One region of the Chryseobacterium sp. MEBOG07 genome, then DNA from elsewhere that is predicted to be linked to it. Evidence: riboswitches for the same ligand, from Rfam matches in the RefSeq annotation. Region 1 holds a riboswitch; each other region holds the start of a gene.
What was found. Region 1 has a riboswitch for cobalamin ahead of LF886_RS07895 (acyl-CoA thioesterase). Riboswitches for the same ligand answer to the same signal wherever they lie in the genome.
Positions count from the first base shown of each region.

Region 1 (3,572 bases):
GATGCTGCAATTTTTTTACGATGGAATATGCCGTAATTCCGAATAAAGGACTGGATATGGTCTTTGAAAAGGAAGAAGATACAACCAATGAAGGTCAGGTAAAGGTAATAACGAAAGAAAAGATCAATAATAAATGGAATACCAAAACGAAGGTATATCCTGCAGATCAATATAATAGAAAATAAGAAGTAAGATGAAAATTCAGAAAGAGATCGATTTTATCCTGGCAGTGGATGCTTTGAAAAATGTACAGAGAAGAAATTATAATGCAGACGATTCCCGAAGAGAAAATACAGCGGAACACTCCTGGCAGATTATCATTCTGGCTCAGATTCTTTATCCCTATGCGAAAAACCGCACCGATATAGATTTGTTAAGGGTGATAAGAATGCTTTCCATTCATGATCTGGTGGAGATAGAAGCTGGAGACACTTTTATTTTTGATGAAAAAGCAATGGTAGGGAAGTTTGAAAGAGAGAAAGCTTCTGCTCAGAAGATCTTCGGAATTCTGGATGAACCTTTACGTTCGGAATTCTTTAATCTGTGGCTTGAGTTTGAAGAAGAGAAAACACCGGATGCTGTTTTTGCCTGTGGAATAGACAGAATAATGCCGTTTATCTTAAATTCCCACACTTCAGGAAAGAGCTGGACGGAAGCCGGAGTAACAGAAAAACAAATTAGAAATATACTTGAAAATGCGATCACAAGAGCCTCGGATGAAATGGGAGAGGCTTTTGAACTGCTGCTGAACAGAAGTCTGGAAACAGAAAAAGTTTTGAAGTAATTTCAGTGAGAATAGAAAAAGCTTCGGGCGGCCAAAGGCCGCCCGAAGCTTTTTAATTATAGTATCTGGATTGGTTTCTTGGATTCGTCTATCGCTACAAAAGTGAAATCACCTACAATGGCTTTTTCTCTTTCATAGGAATACATCTGCTCGGTGTAGATCTCAACGTTTACTTTCATACTGGTTTTTCCTACGTATGACACTTTTCCGATCAATTCAACAATCGTTCCAGCAGGAATAGGTTTCTTGAAATCGATCTTGTCACTGCTCACTGTTACCACTCTTTTTCTTGCAAATCGGGTTGCGGTAATAAAAGCTACTTCGTCCATCAGCTGCATCGCCGTACCACCAAAAAGGGTATCATAATGATTGGTTGTGTTAGGGAAAACCGCTTTAAAGATTCTGGTTTCGGATGCTTCAATTCTTTCTTCTGTAGTCATATATCATTATTAATTAAAGCGAAATAAAATGATATTAAAATAACAGAATAATGACAGGAACTTATAGAATTCCTGAAACAATCCATCATATCAATACAACTTCAAATCGCGAAAGTTACATGTTTAAGAAAAAGGCAGGTCTCCTGACTCGTAACATCTTTATCTCCTTCCCATGCCTCGCACAGTGGATCTTTGATAAAGATTTCAGTTACTTACAGTTGCGCGACAGTCCGTGATTTTCACACGGTTCCCTTTTAATCTGCAGTGATGCAGAACCAATTTCTGTGATGAATAAGTGTAAAACTTTTCGAGTGCAAAAATAATGAATTTATTCCGGATTATGGTAAATAATCTGGCTGATTACTCTCCCTTTCTTGATTGTCCAGAGAGTGGTATATCTGTTCTCACCCGAACCATTTATCATGTATAGGAAAATATTGTCATTGTCAAGAGAGGTTACTCCAATGTTCTCAAAATCCATGGTAGGCTGGAACATATTTTTGATCGCTTCTCTTACAAAGACAGAACCTCTTCCGGGCTGCTGTACTCTGATCGATTTGATCTCGGTCATCCCTTCAGGAAGATCGTTTCCAATTCCCCAGGGCTTTACTTTATCGATGGTAAGAAGTTTTCCTTCTGCATCTTTTTCCTTTTTACGGTAGCCTGCGTTGGAAGGATAGACATCAATCACAACCTTGCTTCTTTGAGCGGTAGGAATTTTCGGATCAGAATTGTCTGTGAAAATAAGTGATCTCCCGTTTTTAGATTTTGAAGGAGTATACGCCGGAAGCTGATCGATATAAGCAATACGTTCTTTATTGACCATTCCTTCTTTATCAAGAGTTTCATAACGTACAAACGGTTTGTCATCATCCTGTTTTTCAGGATATTTGATCCAGATCCATTCTGTTTCTCCGGGAGCAGGCTTTACATAAACGAATACATCACCTTTACGCATACGGATCTTGTCTACAATTTTTCGGTAATTGTCTTTATGAACCCGTACATTGGCATATCCCTCTTCAGCTTTTACAACTCCGAAAGGAACCTTATTCTGTCCTTTTACAAAGGCTAAAGAAAAAATACTGAAAGCGGATACATAGAATGCTTTGTTTATGAAAGTCATCATGAAAATTTTTTGATCCCCCAAATATATAAATTAAATGCTTTTCGGGAGATAATTATACCGCTGCAGTTCTTTAAAATCTTGTATTTGTTTCAGATGGCCGTCAGAAAGCAGATATATTGAGTCTGAAATATCCAGAACATCCTGATAATTATGATCAGAAATGATAAAACCTTTCTCGCTTGACTGTTGGCGAATGGTTTTCTTTAATTCTTCGCAAACTATTGGAGAAAGACTGTGGAATGGTTCGTCCAGTAAAGCAAAATCAGCTTCAGAATGAATGATCATCAGCGTTTCAATAAGTCTTTGCTCACCTTTGGAAAGGTTTTTAGGCTTTTCATGAAGAAATGGATATATGAGTTCTGAGGAAAATAAAAGGTCTGTGTTTTCTTTATTACAGAAAAGAGGAATCAGTCTTTTAACGGTTTCGTATTTAGGGAGAAAGAGGTTCTGCGGTAAATAGGAAATCCTGTTTTTTCGGTCTGATCTATTTTTCAAAACTTTGTCATCACATCTGATAAACTGAGTATCACTGCTGATAACTCCGAAAATGATTTTTAATAAGGTCGATTTTCCGCTTCCGTTTCTACCCAATAGCCCTGTGATTTGGCCCGTTTCACATCCAATATAAATGTCCTGCAAAATTTTTCTCTCATTGAAGGATTTTGTTACACTGTCAATATGAAGTTTACTCATAAAAATAAGGTTATAAATTTTACAATGAGACTCAATAAAACAGTTCCGCCCCAAAGAAAGATTCTTGAAAGTCCTAAGTTGGCGTAGAAATAATATTCGTTTTTGAACCTTAATTCATAAATAAAGTAGTGAAAGACTGGTAAAATTAGAAGAAAACTTAATCCAAACGTTTCAAACCCGAAGGGAAGCAAAAAAGAAATGACTAATGAAAACAGCAAGGCAGGAAGTACTATTTTTTTATAAAAAATCCAGAGAATAGAAAAGTTTTTGATCATATAATAACAGTAAAATGAGATACCAATGGAAATGTATCTTTTACATTTTTAATTTCAAATGTATTGAAAAAATACAATAATATTTGAAGTAGATGTAAAGTATATTCCGGAAAACTCCTTATTTTTCAAAGGAATTTTAAAACTAATAAACATGACCAAAAAACTACTTTATGTATTCTCTTTTATTTTATCAGGAATACAGTTTTAAGATTCTGTATTTTGTTTTGTATAACCATAGATGGCTTGTGGAT
Region 1 is NZ_CP084579.1:1,720,864-1,724,435, forward strand. It holds gene LF886_RS07885 (XAC2610-related protein) at 1-185, shown strand, start outside; gene LF886_RS07890 (HD domain-containing protein) at 194-784, shown strand; gene LF886_RS07895 (acyl-CoA thioesterase) at 841-1,224, opposite strand; cobalamin riboswitch at 1,340-1,519, opposite strand; gene LF886_RS07900 (hypothetical protein) at 1,553-2,353, opposite strand; gene LF886_RS07905 (ATP-binding cassette domain-containing protein) at 2,384-3,046, opposite strand; gene LF886_RS07910 (hypothetical protein) at 3,526-3,572, opposite strand, start outside.

Region 2 (3,572 bases), 2.4 Mb from region 1:
TCCCATCCTGTCTTTGTTCAATAATGTGGGCGCTCCATCCTGTAACTCTTGAAATAACGAATAACGGAGTGAACATCAGGGTAGGAACTCCCATTTGGTGATAAGATACTGCGGAGAACCAATCCAGATTAGGGAACATTTTCTTTTCTTCCCACATGACACTTTCCAACCTTTCAGCGATGTTGTATAACAGCATATCTCCGGCTTCTTCGGAAAGTTCTTTGGCTACTTTTTTTATGACTACATTTCTAGGATCTGATATCGTGTAAACAGGGTGTCCAAATCCAATAATGACTTCTTTGTTGGCAATACGCTTTCTGATATCTTCTTCAGCTTCATCAGGAGAATGATAACGGCTTTGTATTTCAAAAGCCACTTCATTGGCTCCTCCATGTTTTGGACCTCTTAAAGCACCGATAGCGCCTGTGATACAGGAATAAAAATCTGAAGATGTACCGGCAATAACACGGGCCGTGAAAGTAGAAGCGTTAAACTCATGTTCAGCATACAGATTAAGAGATATCTCCATTGCTTTTATCCATGAATCAGGAGCTTTTTTGCCATGTAACAAATGAAGGAAATGTCCACCGATAGTATCGTCATCAGTCTCAACATCAATCTCTTTACCATTGTGGGTATAATGATACCAATATAAAAGTCCGGAACTGAATGATGCTAATAATTTATCAGCAATATCTCTTGCTCCTGCGACATTATGGTCATCTTTTTCAGGCTGAATACTACCAACTGCTGAAACCATTGAGCGCATAACATCCATTGGGTGTGCTGCTGCCGGAATACTTTTTAAGATATTTCTTACAGAATGAGGAAGACCTCTCAAAGATTTTAATTTGGCTTTATAGTTTTTCAACTGTGCTTCTGTAGGTAACTGGCCATAAATAAGAAGGTAAGCCACCTCTTCAAATTGTGTTTTTTCTGCAAGATCCAAAATATCGTAACCTCTGTAATGGAGGTCATTTCCGCTTTTTCCGACACTGCAAAGAGCGGTATTGCCTGCTGTAACTCCGGAAAGGGCTACACTTTTTTTAGGTTTAAATGTTGGTTCGCTATTTGTTGACATGAGTATTTTGTTTAAAAAGATTATCTAATTTTTGTTCATAATCGTGGTAGCCGATACTGTGATAAAGTTCTTCTCTTGTTTGCATAGTATCCAGTACGTTGGCTTGTGTTCCGTCTTTGCGAATATGATTGTATACATTTTGTGCCGCTTTATTAGCAGCCCGGAAGGCAGAAAGAGGGTAGAGGATGAGCCCGACACCTGCGTTTTTTAGCTCTTCTACCGTGTACATTTTAATCATCCCAAATTCTGTGATATTCGCAAGCACAGGAATTCCGGTAGCATCAACAAATTTTTGATAAAAACTTAAATCGGGTACTGCTTCAGCAAAAATGAAATCTGCACCCGCTTCTTTATAGGCTACGGCTCTTTCTAAAGTTTTTTCCAGTCCTTCATTGGCAAAAGCATCTGTTCTTGCGCCGATAACAAAGCTTTCATCGGTACGGGCATCTGCAGCAGCCTTAAGACGGTCTACCATTTCTTCTTTGCTTACGATTTCTTTTCCAGGCCTATGGCCACAACGTTTTGCACCCACCTGATCCTCGATGTGTACCGCTGCCGCTCCGGCTTTGATCAATGATTTAATAGTTCTGGCGACATTAAATGCAGAAGGCCCAAAACCTGTGTCGATATCTACCATTAGCGGCAAATCACAAATATTGGTAATACGCTGAACATCTATGAGCACATCATCCAGAGTGGTAATCCCTAAATCAGGAATTCCTAAAGACCCTGCTGCAACACCTCCTCCTGAAAGATAAATGGCATTAAAGCCAGCCTGCTGTGCCAATAATGCATGGTTTGCGTTAATGGCTCCAACAATCTGAAGGGGATTTTCTTTTTCCATTGCCTCCCGGAATTTCATGCCGGGAGATTTCCAATTTTCATTTTTGGTCATTATAATATTTTATTGTTGAGTTGAAATTTGTTTGCGAATGAGCAGAAGAGCTGTAAATGCTTATCTTATTAGTAAAAAAGGAAGGGTAGAAAAGGATTTTAGTAATCTTAAAATCACATTGATATTGAGGATTTTGCAAAGTTCTTGCTGTACAGGTCTGTAAAATAGAACTGTTGTTACTGCATGAATAATTAAGATTGTTTCGGTACACCTTATAACTTTTTACATTGATTAAACCTTATAAAAAGTTCTCAGTAAACTTCGCGGTGCTTTATTAGAAAAGAAAAATTACGGAAAGGGGGATACGAATTTGAGCCATGGAATAATGAGAACAACCTAATGCTCACTCGTAATCCATCTCAAAAAGTAATACAGATTGACAAAACAGTTTTATCACACTATATCCATAACGTATCATACCTGACTGTAAGCTTCAAATCGCGAAAGCATCGTCAATGCGAAATAGGCAGGTCTCCTGACTTGTAACGGTTTTTATCATCCTTCCCATATAAAAAATATACAGTGGATATCAATTGATAAAAACTTTATGTGTTACTTACAGTTGCGCGACAGTTCGTGATTTGCACACGATTCCCTTTTAATGCACACCTAAGTGTAACCAATTTCGGTTGATAAAGAAGGTTTTAAGAACTCCTTGGTGGTAAATATAGGTATTTTATAATAACGAAAAAGATATTTTATGTAATCAATAATTGTTTTGATTTAATATATTGAAAACGTTGTTGTTATGGGGTTTATTTATGAGATGAATGGATTAATTATATTGTTAAATTGATACAAAAGATGACCGGAAAATTAAAGATAGTTAATAAATTTGTTATTCTTTTTTCATTTTACTAATTTTATTAACTAGAGATAATTGACCAATGATAGACATTATAGAATTTAAAAAAAACTTAGGTTTGGGAGAGATTCCTGTAGAACTTGAGAAACTGATCTATTTCCAGAATACTATTTCCTCGTTTGGAAATTATTCACAAGATTTTGGTGTTTTAATCGATAGTAAGTCCGGATTGAAAAGCTGGAGTGATGATGAAATTTTTTTGAATAGTATGTTGCCTTTTGCTCAGGCAAATGGTTCCGGTTCATTCTATGCAATCTGGAATAACGGAACGGATCAGCCTTTAAATAAAATGCCAGTAGTTGTTTTTGGAGATGAAGGTGGTGTTCATATTGTTGCTGAAAATATTTTACAGCTTTTACATTTACTTACTTTTGATACTGAGATTTCAGTAGAGTTTGATGAAGCTTATTTTTATAAAGATGAAGATGATTATGAAGAGAGTGAAGATTTAAGCAAATATTTGACTTGGATGAAAGGAGATTATGGCTTAAGCCAGATCGAAGAACCTGATTTACTGATTAAAAACGCTCAGGCTCAATATAAAGAAAGTTTCGATCAATGGTTTGGGCAATATTTTACAGATAATTAATTCTTGTATTAATAGTTTTCTTGCATAAGATTTTAATAAAGTCTATGAAAAACAAAAAAGACTCACAAAGATTGTGAGCCTTTAAGTGTTCATGGCAGGATTATTATTGAACACTTTTATGGCTAAGGTGATACCGTTAGTT
Region 2 is NZ_CP084579.1:4,130,005-4,133,576, reverse strand. It holds gene prpC (2-methylcitrate synthase) at 1-1,081, opposite strand, end outside; gene prpB (methylisocitrate lyase) at 1,068-1,976, opposite strand; cobalamin riboswitch at 2,424-2,615, opposite strand; gene LF886_RS18965 (hypothetical protein) at 2,864-3,430, shown strand.
Region 2: linked by a shared signal. The riboswitch ahead of prpB (methylisocitrate lyase) and the one ahead of LF886_RS07895 (acyl-CoA thioesterase) in region 1 are both predicted to bind cobalamin.

Region 3 (3,572 bases), 140 kb from region 1:
TATAGTAGGTATCCGTTAGATTGTTCACTTTGAACCCTAAGGTATATTTTTTTGCTAATGTTGCAGAAACTCCCACATTCAAAAGAAAATAAGGATCAATAGCATCTGATCTCTTTTCATCACTTGTCGTGTAGGTAACACCATTCAGCAGTCCCTGTGCGAAAAACTTAAAGAAGCGATATTCATAATCTATATTCGCATTCCCTCTGTGCATAGGAACATAAGGTCTCTGCATATTCGTTTCTTTATCGATAGATCTTGCATAATAATATCCTGCATTGGCTCGGATCTTATGATTGCCCAATTGTTTACTGAAAGACAGCTGAGATTCTAATCCGTAAGATTCAGATTTATTGACATTAAATGCCTGCCAATATCCCAATGCTGTAGGCAGCCATACAATAAGATCGGTCACATTCATATAATAAGGAGACAAAGCAAGCTTGAAATCTCCTACTTTGAACTCGTTCGTCATATCCACCTGAGTAGATGTTTCCGGCTTCAGATCTTTGTTTCCTCCCGGTTCATAATAAATGTCATTAAATGAAGGATATCTGAAATTCTTTGATACATTAATGCTCACATCATACCATTTTGCAGCGCTCCATTTTCCGGAGAATGAATACAAAAACGGTGACTTTACATCTTCCACAAAGTCTTTCTTAAATCCACCCTCAAAACGAAGGTCTTTCGTTGCAAAATATCTCAACAATCCGGAAACAGAACCAATATTTCTACTAACGCTGGATATTCCGTTCTGATACCCTTCTCCTTTATTTAATTGAAATTCCCCAATAAGGTTAAAATTCCACTTTGAATTCAGGAAATAATTGAAATCATTTTTAAAGATATAATTCTTCCCTGTTCCCCCACTTGATTTAGGAAGATTTAGCGAGCCGAAATACTGAAAGTTCTCTTCCGTATAAGCCGCTTTCAAGGAGTTACTGAACTTCGTTTTGTTCCAATCCCACGAAAGAAGACTTCTTACACTTTGAGTTTTATATTTCGTTTTGGTTCCCGTTTCTTCATACACAGGAAAATGCTGTGAAGAATCAAAAAACTGGCTCTGCCAGGAAATTTTATGATCACTGTTGATCTTATAGGAAGCTCCTACATTGAATGTCGTATTGTAATAACTTCCGTTTCTGTTGATATAATTCAGATCGCTTACCTTATAATCGTTTTCGCTTACAGAATAATTACCGGAAGCTTTAAAGCTGAACTTATCATTGCTGTAAAATCCTTTTACAAAATTATTATAGGTATTAAAAGAAGCTACTTCAGAAAATAAAGAACCATGGAAACCTTTATTAAAATCAAGGGTATTATTCAGGTGGATACTTCCCCCAATAGCGCCGCTTCCATATACTACACTTCCACCGCCGGCTTTTATACCAATCTGGTCATATCCGAACAAAGCAATATTATTGATATCTCCTTGTCCTAAAAAATTGGAGTTGATATTAATTCCGTTCCATACAAAAGCCGTCTGCTGAGCAGTAGTTCCTCTGAAAGACGGTGAAGAAACAGCACCACGCCCATTTTCTTTGATATAAACCTGCGACTGAAATCTCAGGAGTTCTGAAAGGTTACTGGAGTTTTTCTCGGCCTCTTCTGCCGAAATTGTTTTTACGGGATGAAAAAGTTTCACCCTATTCATCTGGTTGTCGAAGACATAAATAGTGTCAATGGTCTTCTCTTGTCCAAAAAGAAAACAGCCATAAGACGAAAAAAGCAGTACTAATGATCTTTTTATATCCATACTCTTTTACTTTTCCTCCGAAAGCAATATGTTTTTTTGATTATAATTCTGGCAGGTCTCCTGACTTTCGCATTCTGCTCCTTCCCGTTTTTAGACAGTGGTTTTTTGCAGAAACTTTTTTTGCGATTTACAGTTGCGGGGACAGTCCGGGGGTTACACCCGATTCCCTTTTCATTCCAATATACTGGAAACCAAATTTCTTGCAAAGATAGCTTTTTATATGTATTCGCCAAAAAGTGAGATTGGAGTGTGGCAGATTAAAAATTTGGAGAAATAATTCACAAAAAAAGCTGCTTTCAATCGAAAGCAGCCATTTATCATAGAATAATTGTATTCAATTTATCTACCAATAACTTCCGTAATCGGGTTTCCTACATTTCCACTTGGGAACTGAATTTTCAATAAAGAAGATACCGTAGGTGCAATATCTGTCATGTGATAAGCCTTGTTGCTTTCTCCTTGCTTCACACCCCATCCCATAAAGATCAATGGAATATGAGAATCATAAGAGTTCCAAACACTGTGTGTAGTTCCTGTTTTAGAATATGGAGGAAGCATAGAGTCATGAGAAATTAACTGGATATCTCCACTTCTCTGTCTGTTGATTCCGTTGATAATTCTTTGTTTAATCGGCTCCGGAATACTTGATTCCTGAACTTTATCCACTGAAACAGCATATAAAACGGTAGGATCTTTCTCCAGTTCTTTTACCGCAAAGTTTCTTACATCATCCAATTCAAGCTTGCTGTCTGCCAATACTTTTCTGTCAAAATAAATCTGATAGTTATCAATCGCATTGATCAGTTTATCTGCACCAAATTTATCTTTCAGTTTTTGGTTCAGGTTCTTTTCCGCATCTTCACCGAAGAACCCTGTAGTGATTTTATGTTCTTTAAGGAATCCTACAGAATGCGCTCCACCGTGGTCAGCAGAAAGGAAAACCGTATACTCCCCTTTTCCTACTTTTGAATCCAAATATTTGAAAAATTCTGCTAGATCCTGGTCTAATCTGATATAAACATCTTCCACTTCAATAGAATTTGGACCAAATTTATGTCCTGCATAATCTGTAGAAGCAAGGTTAATTGCTAAAAAGTCTGTAATATTATCTCCACCCAGTTTTTCACCCTCTACAGAAGCTTCTGCCAGCTTCAATGTCAGTGTATTTCCAAAAGGTGTATAACGGATATTGTCTTTTTTCTTCTGATAATCCTGAGCTAAATTACTGTAAGGGAAAGTAGGTGTTTTTGAACTTCCCAATAGACCTTCCCAAGGAGAATTGTCTGGTGCACTTTCTGTATATTCGTTGATTGGAAGTAAGGTATTCCAACCGTTGGCTACTAATTTTTCAGGAAGATTCTGAGAGTTGAATGATTTTACCCATTGAGGAAGATCATTCATATACCATGTACTTGTGATGAAATTTCCTGTGCTGTCATCAAACCAGAAAGCTCCGTTTGGAGTGTGTCCTGCAGGAAGAATAGAAGCTCTGTCTTTCAAAGAAACTCCAATTACTTTTCCCTGGAAGTTGGTAGCCAGCCTCAATTCGTCAGTTACCGTAGTAGACCAAAGGTTTTTCGGAGAGTGACTTCCGATTTTCACATTGGTAGTTCCTACCGGCTGAACGCTCTCATCTGCAGTACAGTAAACACCTTTACCTGTTTCTTTATCTGTCCAGTCGTTTCCAGCAATTCCATGAATAGCCGGCACAGATCCTGTATAAATACACGTATGTCCCAAAGCTGTAATGGTAGGCACATAAGGAATATGTACATTATTCAAAGAATATCCTGTATTCAAAAGTCTTTTG
Region 3 is NZ_CP084579.1:1,583,984-1,587,555, reverse strand. It holds gene LF886_RS07275 (TonB-dependent receptor plug domain-containing protein) at 1-1,762, opposite strand, end outside; cobalamin riboswitch at 1,795-1,973, opposite strand; gene pafA (alkaline phosphatase PafA) at 2,102-3,572, opposite strand, start outside.
Region 3: linked by a shared signal. The riboswitch ahead of LF886_RS07275 (TonB-dependent receptor plug domain-containing protein) and the one ahead of LF886_RS07895 (acyl-CoA thioesterase) in region 1 are both predicted to bind cobalamin.

Region 4 (3,572 bases), 1.9 Mb from region 1:
CACATCATATCTTTCTCCCACATACATCGCACTGTAATTGAAACTCCAGTCTTTATAATCTGCCATCAGACTGAAAGATCCGCTATGCCAAGGGGTGTAAGCAATCTGATTGCGATAGAAAGTATCTTCCGGATCACTCATATCTCTTGCACTTTGGTAAGTATAGGAAAGCAATGGTCTTAGCTTTACTTGCCCCAGCTGCATTTCAGTCTGAAGATTCACATCTGCTCCTATGATTTCAACCATCCCGAGATTCATCATCAGCCAGCGAAACATGCTTCCGTTAGGTGCAGCTACGATTTTATCCTGTACTTTGTTATAGTAACCATCTACTTTAGCATAAAAGGTTTTAAAGAAACGATTGTTATAATTCTTCTGATAGGTAAATCCTACATCATATTGATTGGTAAATTCTGGCTTCAGATACGTATTTCCGATATTGGTATAATACAGATCATTGAAGGTTGGAAGTCGGAAAATTCTTTTATAGAAAGCCCTTAGAGTAAGCTCTGGAATAATTTCCGGCTGATAACTCATAAATACGGCAGGAGTCCACTCTCTTGCATCTCCCGGTCTTTTGTTTTTTCTTACTTCTTCAAAAGTAAAGGTTCCTAAAAGGCTTCCCAGAATTTTAAACCTGTTCCATTGATACGTTGTTGCTAACGCTACCAATGTGGTGTAACGTGTAGGATAAGAAAAGTTATCCAGATTGGCATCCAGATTATTATACTGAAAATCCCCGCTCAGGCTGACATCCCAATTGGGTGTGATAGAATAAATATTGGATGATGAAAGATAAAGCTCTCGTTGAATATAGGTGTTATCAGTATGAATAATAGACTGCGAACGAACCGTATCCATGAAATGGGTATAATCGTAAGCAAATTTTGCTTTCAGCTGGGTTTCAAATTTGGGAAACAGCTTTTTTCGAAGATTGGCCTGTACGAAATAATTTTCATCGGAAAGTCTTGCACCTCTCCCTCCAAAACGACCATTAACAATAGGCGCCGGCATTCCTCGGTCTGAAATATAACCATAGCCTCTGATATTCCAGCTTCCGTTATTTAAAGTTCCGTTGAGAGAAGTTTCAAAACGCTTTGCTTTAATATCCGAATCCTGTCTCTTAGCAATGGTATCATAAGCCTGCTGCCCATCAGGATATTTCTTTGCATACCGAAATCTGTAAATTCCGTCACTCTGCATAAATTCTCCACTGAAGCTGGCAGAAACCCTGTCTGAAATCTTCTGTTCCAATCGGAATGACGGATTGAAAAGATCAATAGAAGCACTTTTTGCTCTGATCACAAGATTGGTTTTTCTTGTTCCTTTAAATACCGGTGTTTTCGGCTGTAAATAGATAGATCCCGAAGATCCGAAATCCTTCGCTGGCTGAAAAATTTCACTTTTCTGCCCGTTATACAATGATATTTCTTCCAGATCGTCCAAAGAATATCTTCCCAGATCTACCAGGCCGTTTTGGGCATTTCCCAGTTGAATTCCATCATAGAAAACACCAACGTGCTGGCTTCCCATACTTCGGATATTAATGGTTTTCAAACCACCCAACCCTCCATAGTCTTTGATCTGAACACCGGAGAAATACCGCAGAGCATCTGCAACAGAGTGGCTGTTCAGTCTTTCCAGCTGCTCGCCCTGTAAGGTTTGTGCCGGAAGGATTTCTTTAAAATTCTTTTTGTAAAGATTGATTCCTTTAATTGTCTCTTCCTCCAGACTATCTTTTTTCTTGGTTTGAGAAAACAAAAGTTGAGATGTTATCACCAGTATCGTGAAAACAGCTTTATGAATTGTAGAAGTAGTTAGTTTTGCTGCCATTAGCTCATTTAAGATAATGATGACGCTAATGGATATAAGAAAACAACGACAAAGCACAGCTATCACTGCACAGAATCATTGATGTCCTAAGCTTTATTCCACGAAAGCGTCAAACGATTATTTTCTGGCAGGTCTTCTGACTTACTCCATTTTTGAAATCCTTCCCATTAAAAAAACAGTGGATATATTCTTCAAAAATCTTGGTGTGGAGCTTACAGCAGCGGGTCTGTCCCGGATTTTCACCGGATTCCCTTTTAAGAGCTTTTTAGGGCTCACCAAATTTCGGCAAAGATAAAGAATTATTCCTAACCCCCAATTAAAATCATGATTCATAAACAATTAAAGCTCCCCAAGGAGCTTTAACATCATTTTATTAAGGGTTTCACTTTAAATTCCAATATTCAGGAAAATACTGAATCTTGATTTTGCTTCAATATCTCCGCCTGCCAGCCGGGTATACATAGGAAGCATTATCTCACTTCCCAAACTCAGCTTTTTATAAGAAACTTCAAATCCTAGTTTCCCATACAAAGCACTTCCTGCAGTATTGGGTAAAGCTTCATCGAATTGTTTATTCTGGGCATACACTTCTCCCTGAACGCCCGTCTTTACAGAAAATATAGATTTTTCATTTCCCGCAACCTGGTAAAAACCTGTCGCAGCATAGTTCCACTGGTTTCCAAAACGGTAATTTTTCTTATTTTCCGTCTTGATCGTGTAGTCTGTATTGACCATTACCGCCACTTTATCTTTCTGAAACTTATAATTCAAAGCTGCCTGATAATCCCAGCTTCCGGTTCCCAGCTGAAAACTCGGATTGACACCAGATACTCCTTTTTCATCAAATTTCCCCAAAGGAATTTTCACTCCTAAGCCTCCGCTCAGATGATGGAAATTATCTTTAGAGCTCATCAGCTGATAAATTCCCATCAGGTTCAGATCCCCTATTCCATTGATTTTGATATCTCCCTGTAAGGTTTTCTTTTCATGGAAATGGAAGGGAAGACTTGCATATACGCTCAGTTTTTTAGTCAATGGAATTTTCCCCCAAAGCTGCAGGGTATTGAAATACTGATCCTGTGTAAGATCTTTTACAAATAAATTTTCTTTGGCTTTGTAATGCTGGGCAAAGTATTTGATTCCGATAAACTGTGGATTCAATAAAGACTCAAAACCTGAAGATCCGTTTCCTGCTGCACAGCCGCAAGCATCACAATCATCATCAAAATCGAATCTGCTAAAGGTACCCGGAGCACTATAAGCGCTGTCTCTAATGGTCTTCGCCTGATTCTGGCTAAACAGTATCAAACTTAGTATCAATATAATCTTCTTCATGTTTTCTATAAATTATTCTGCAAATTTTGGATTGGATATAAAACTTTTGTCGGACAGTGTTTTCAGGAATGCAATGATCGACTGTTTTTCCTGACTGTTCATGGCAATTCCTATATGACCGTTCTGTTTCAGCTGTGGATCCAGATTGGCATTATCTTCTACCTGATTCGAATAGAAATTAAGGACCGCATCTAAGGTGTAAAATCTTCCGTCATGCATGTAAGGTGCTGTATATTCTACATTTCTCAAACTCGGAACACGGAATTTCATCCAATCTACCTGATTAAGGGTTACTCTGTAACGTCCTGCATCCTTGAATTCCGTGTTATAATACATTCCTGTATTCCGGAAACTCTCATCAGTAAACAGTTCTCCGCTATGACAAGAAGCGCACTTCTGCCCGA
Region 4 is NZ_CP084579.1:4,992,207-4,995,778, forward strand. It holds gene LF886_RS23085 (TonB-dependent receptor plug domain-containing protein) at 1-1,833, opposite strand, end outside; cobalamin riboswitch at 1,942-2,128, opposite strand; gene LF886_RS23090 (transporter) at 2,221-3,168, opposite strand; gene LF886_RS23095 (cytochrome-c peroxidase) at 3,181-3,572, opposite strand, start outside.
Region 4: linked by a shared signal. The riboswitch ahead of LF886_RS23085 (TonB-dependent receptor plug domain-containing protein) and the one ahead of LF886_RS07895 (acyl-CoA thioesterase) in region 1 are both predicted to bind cobalamin.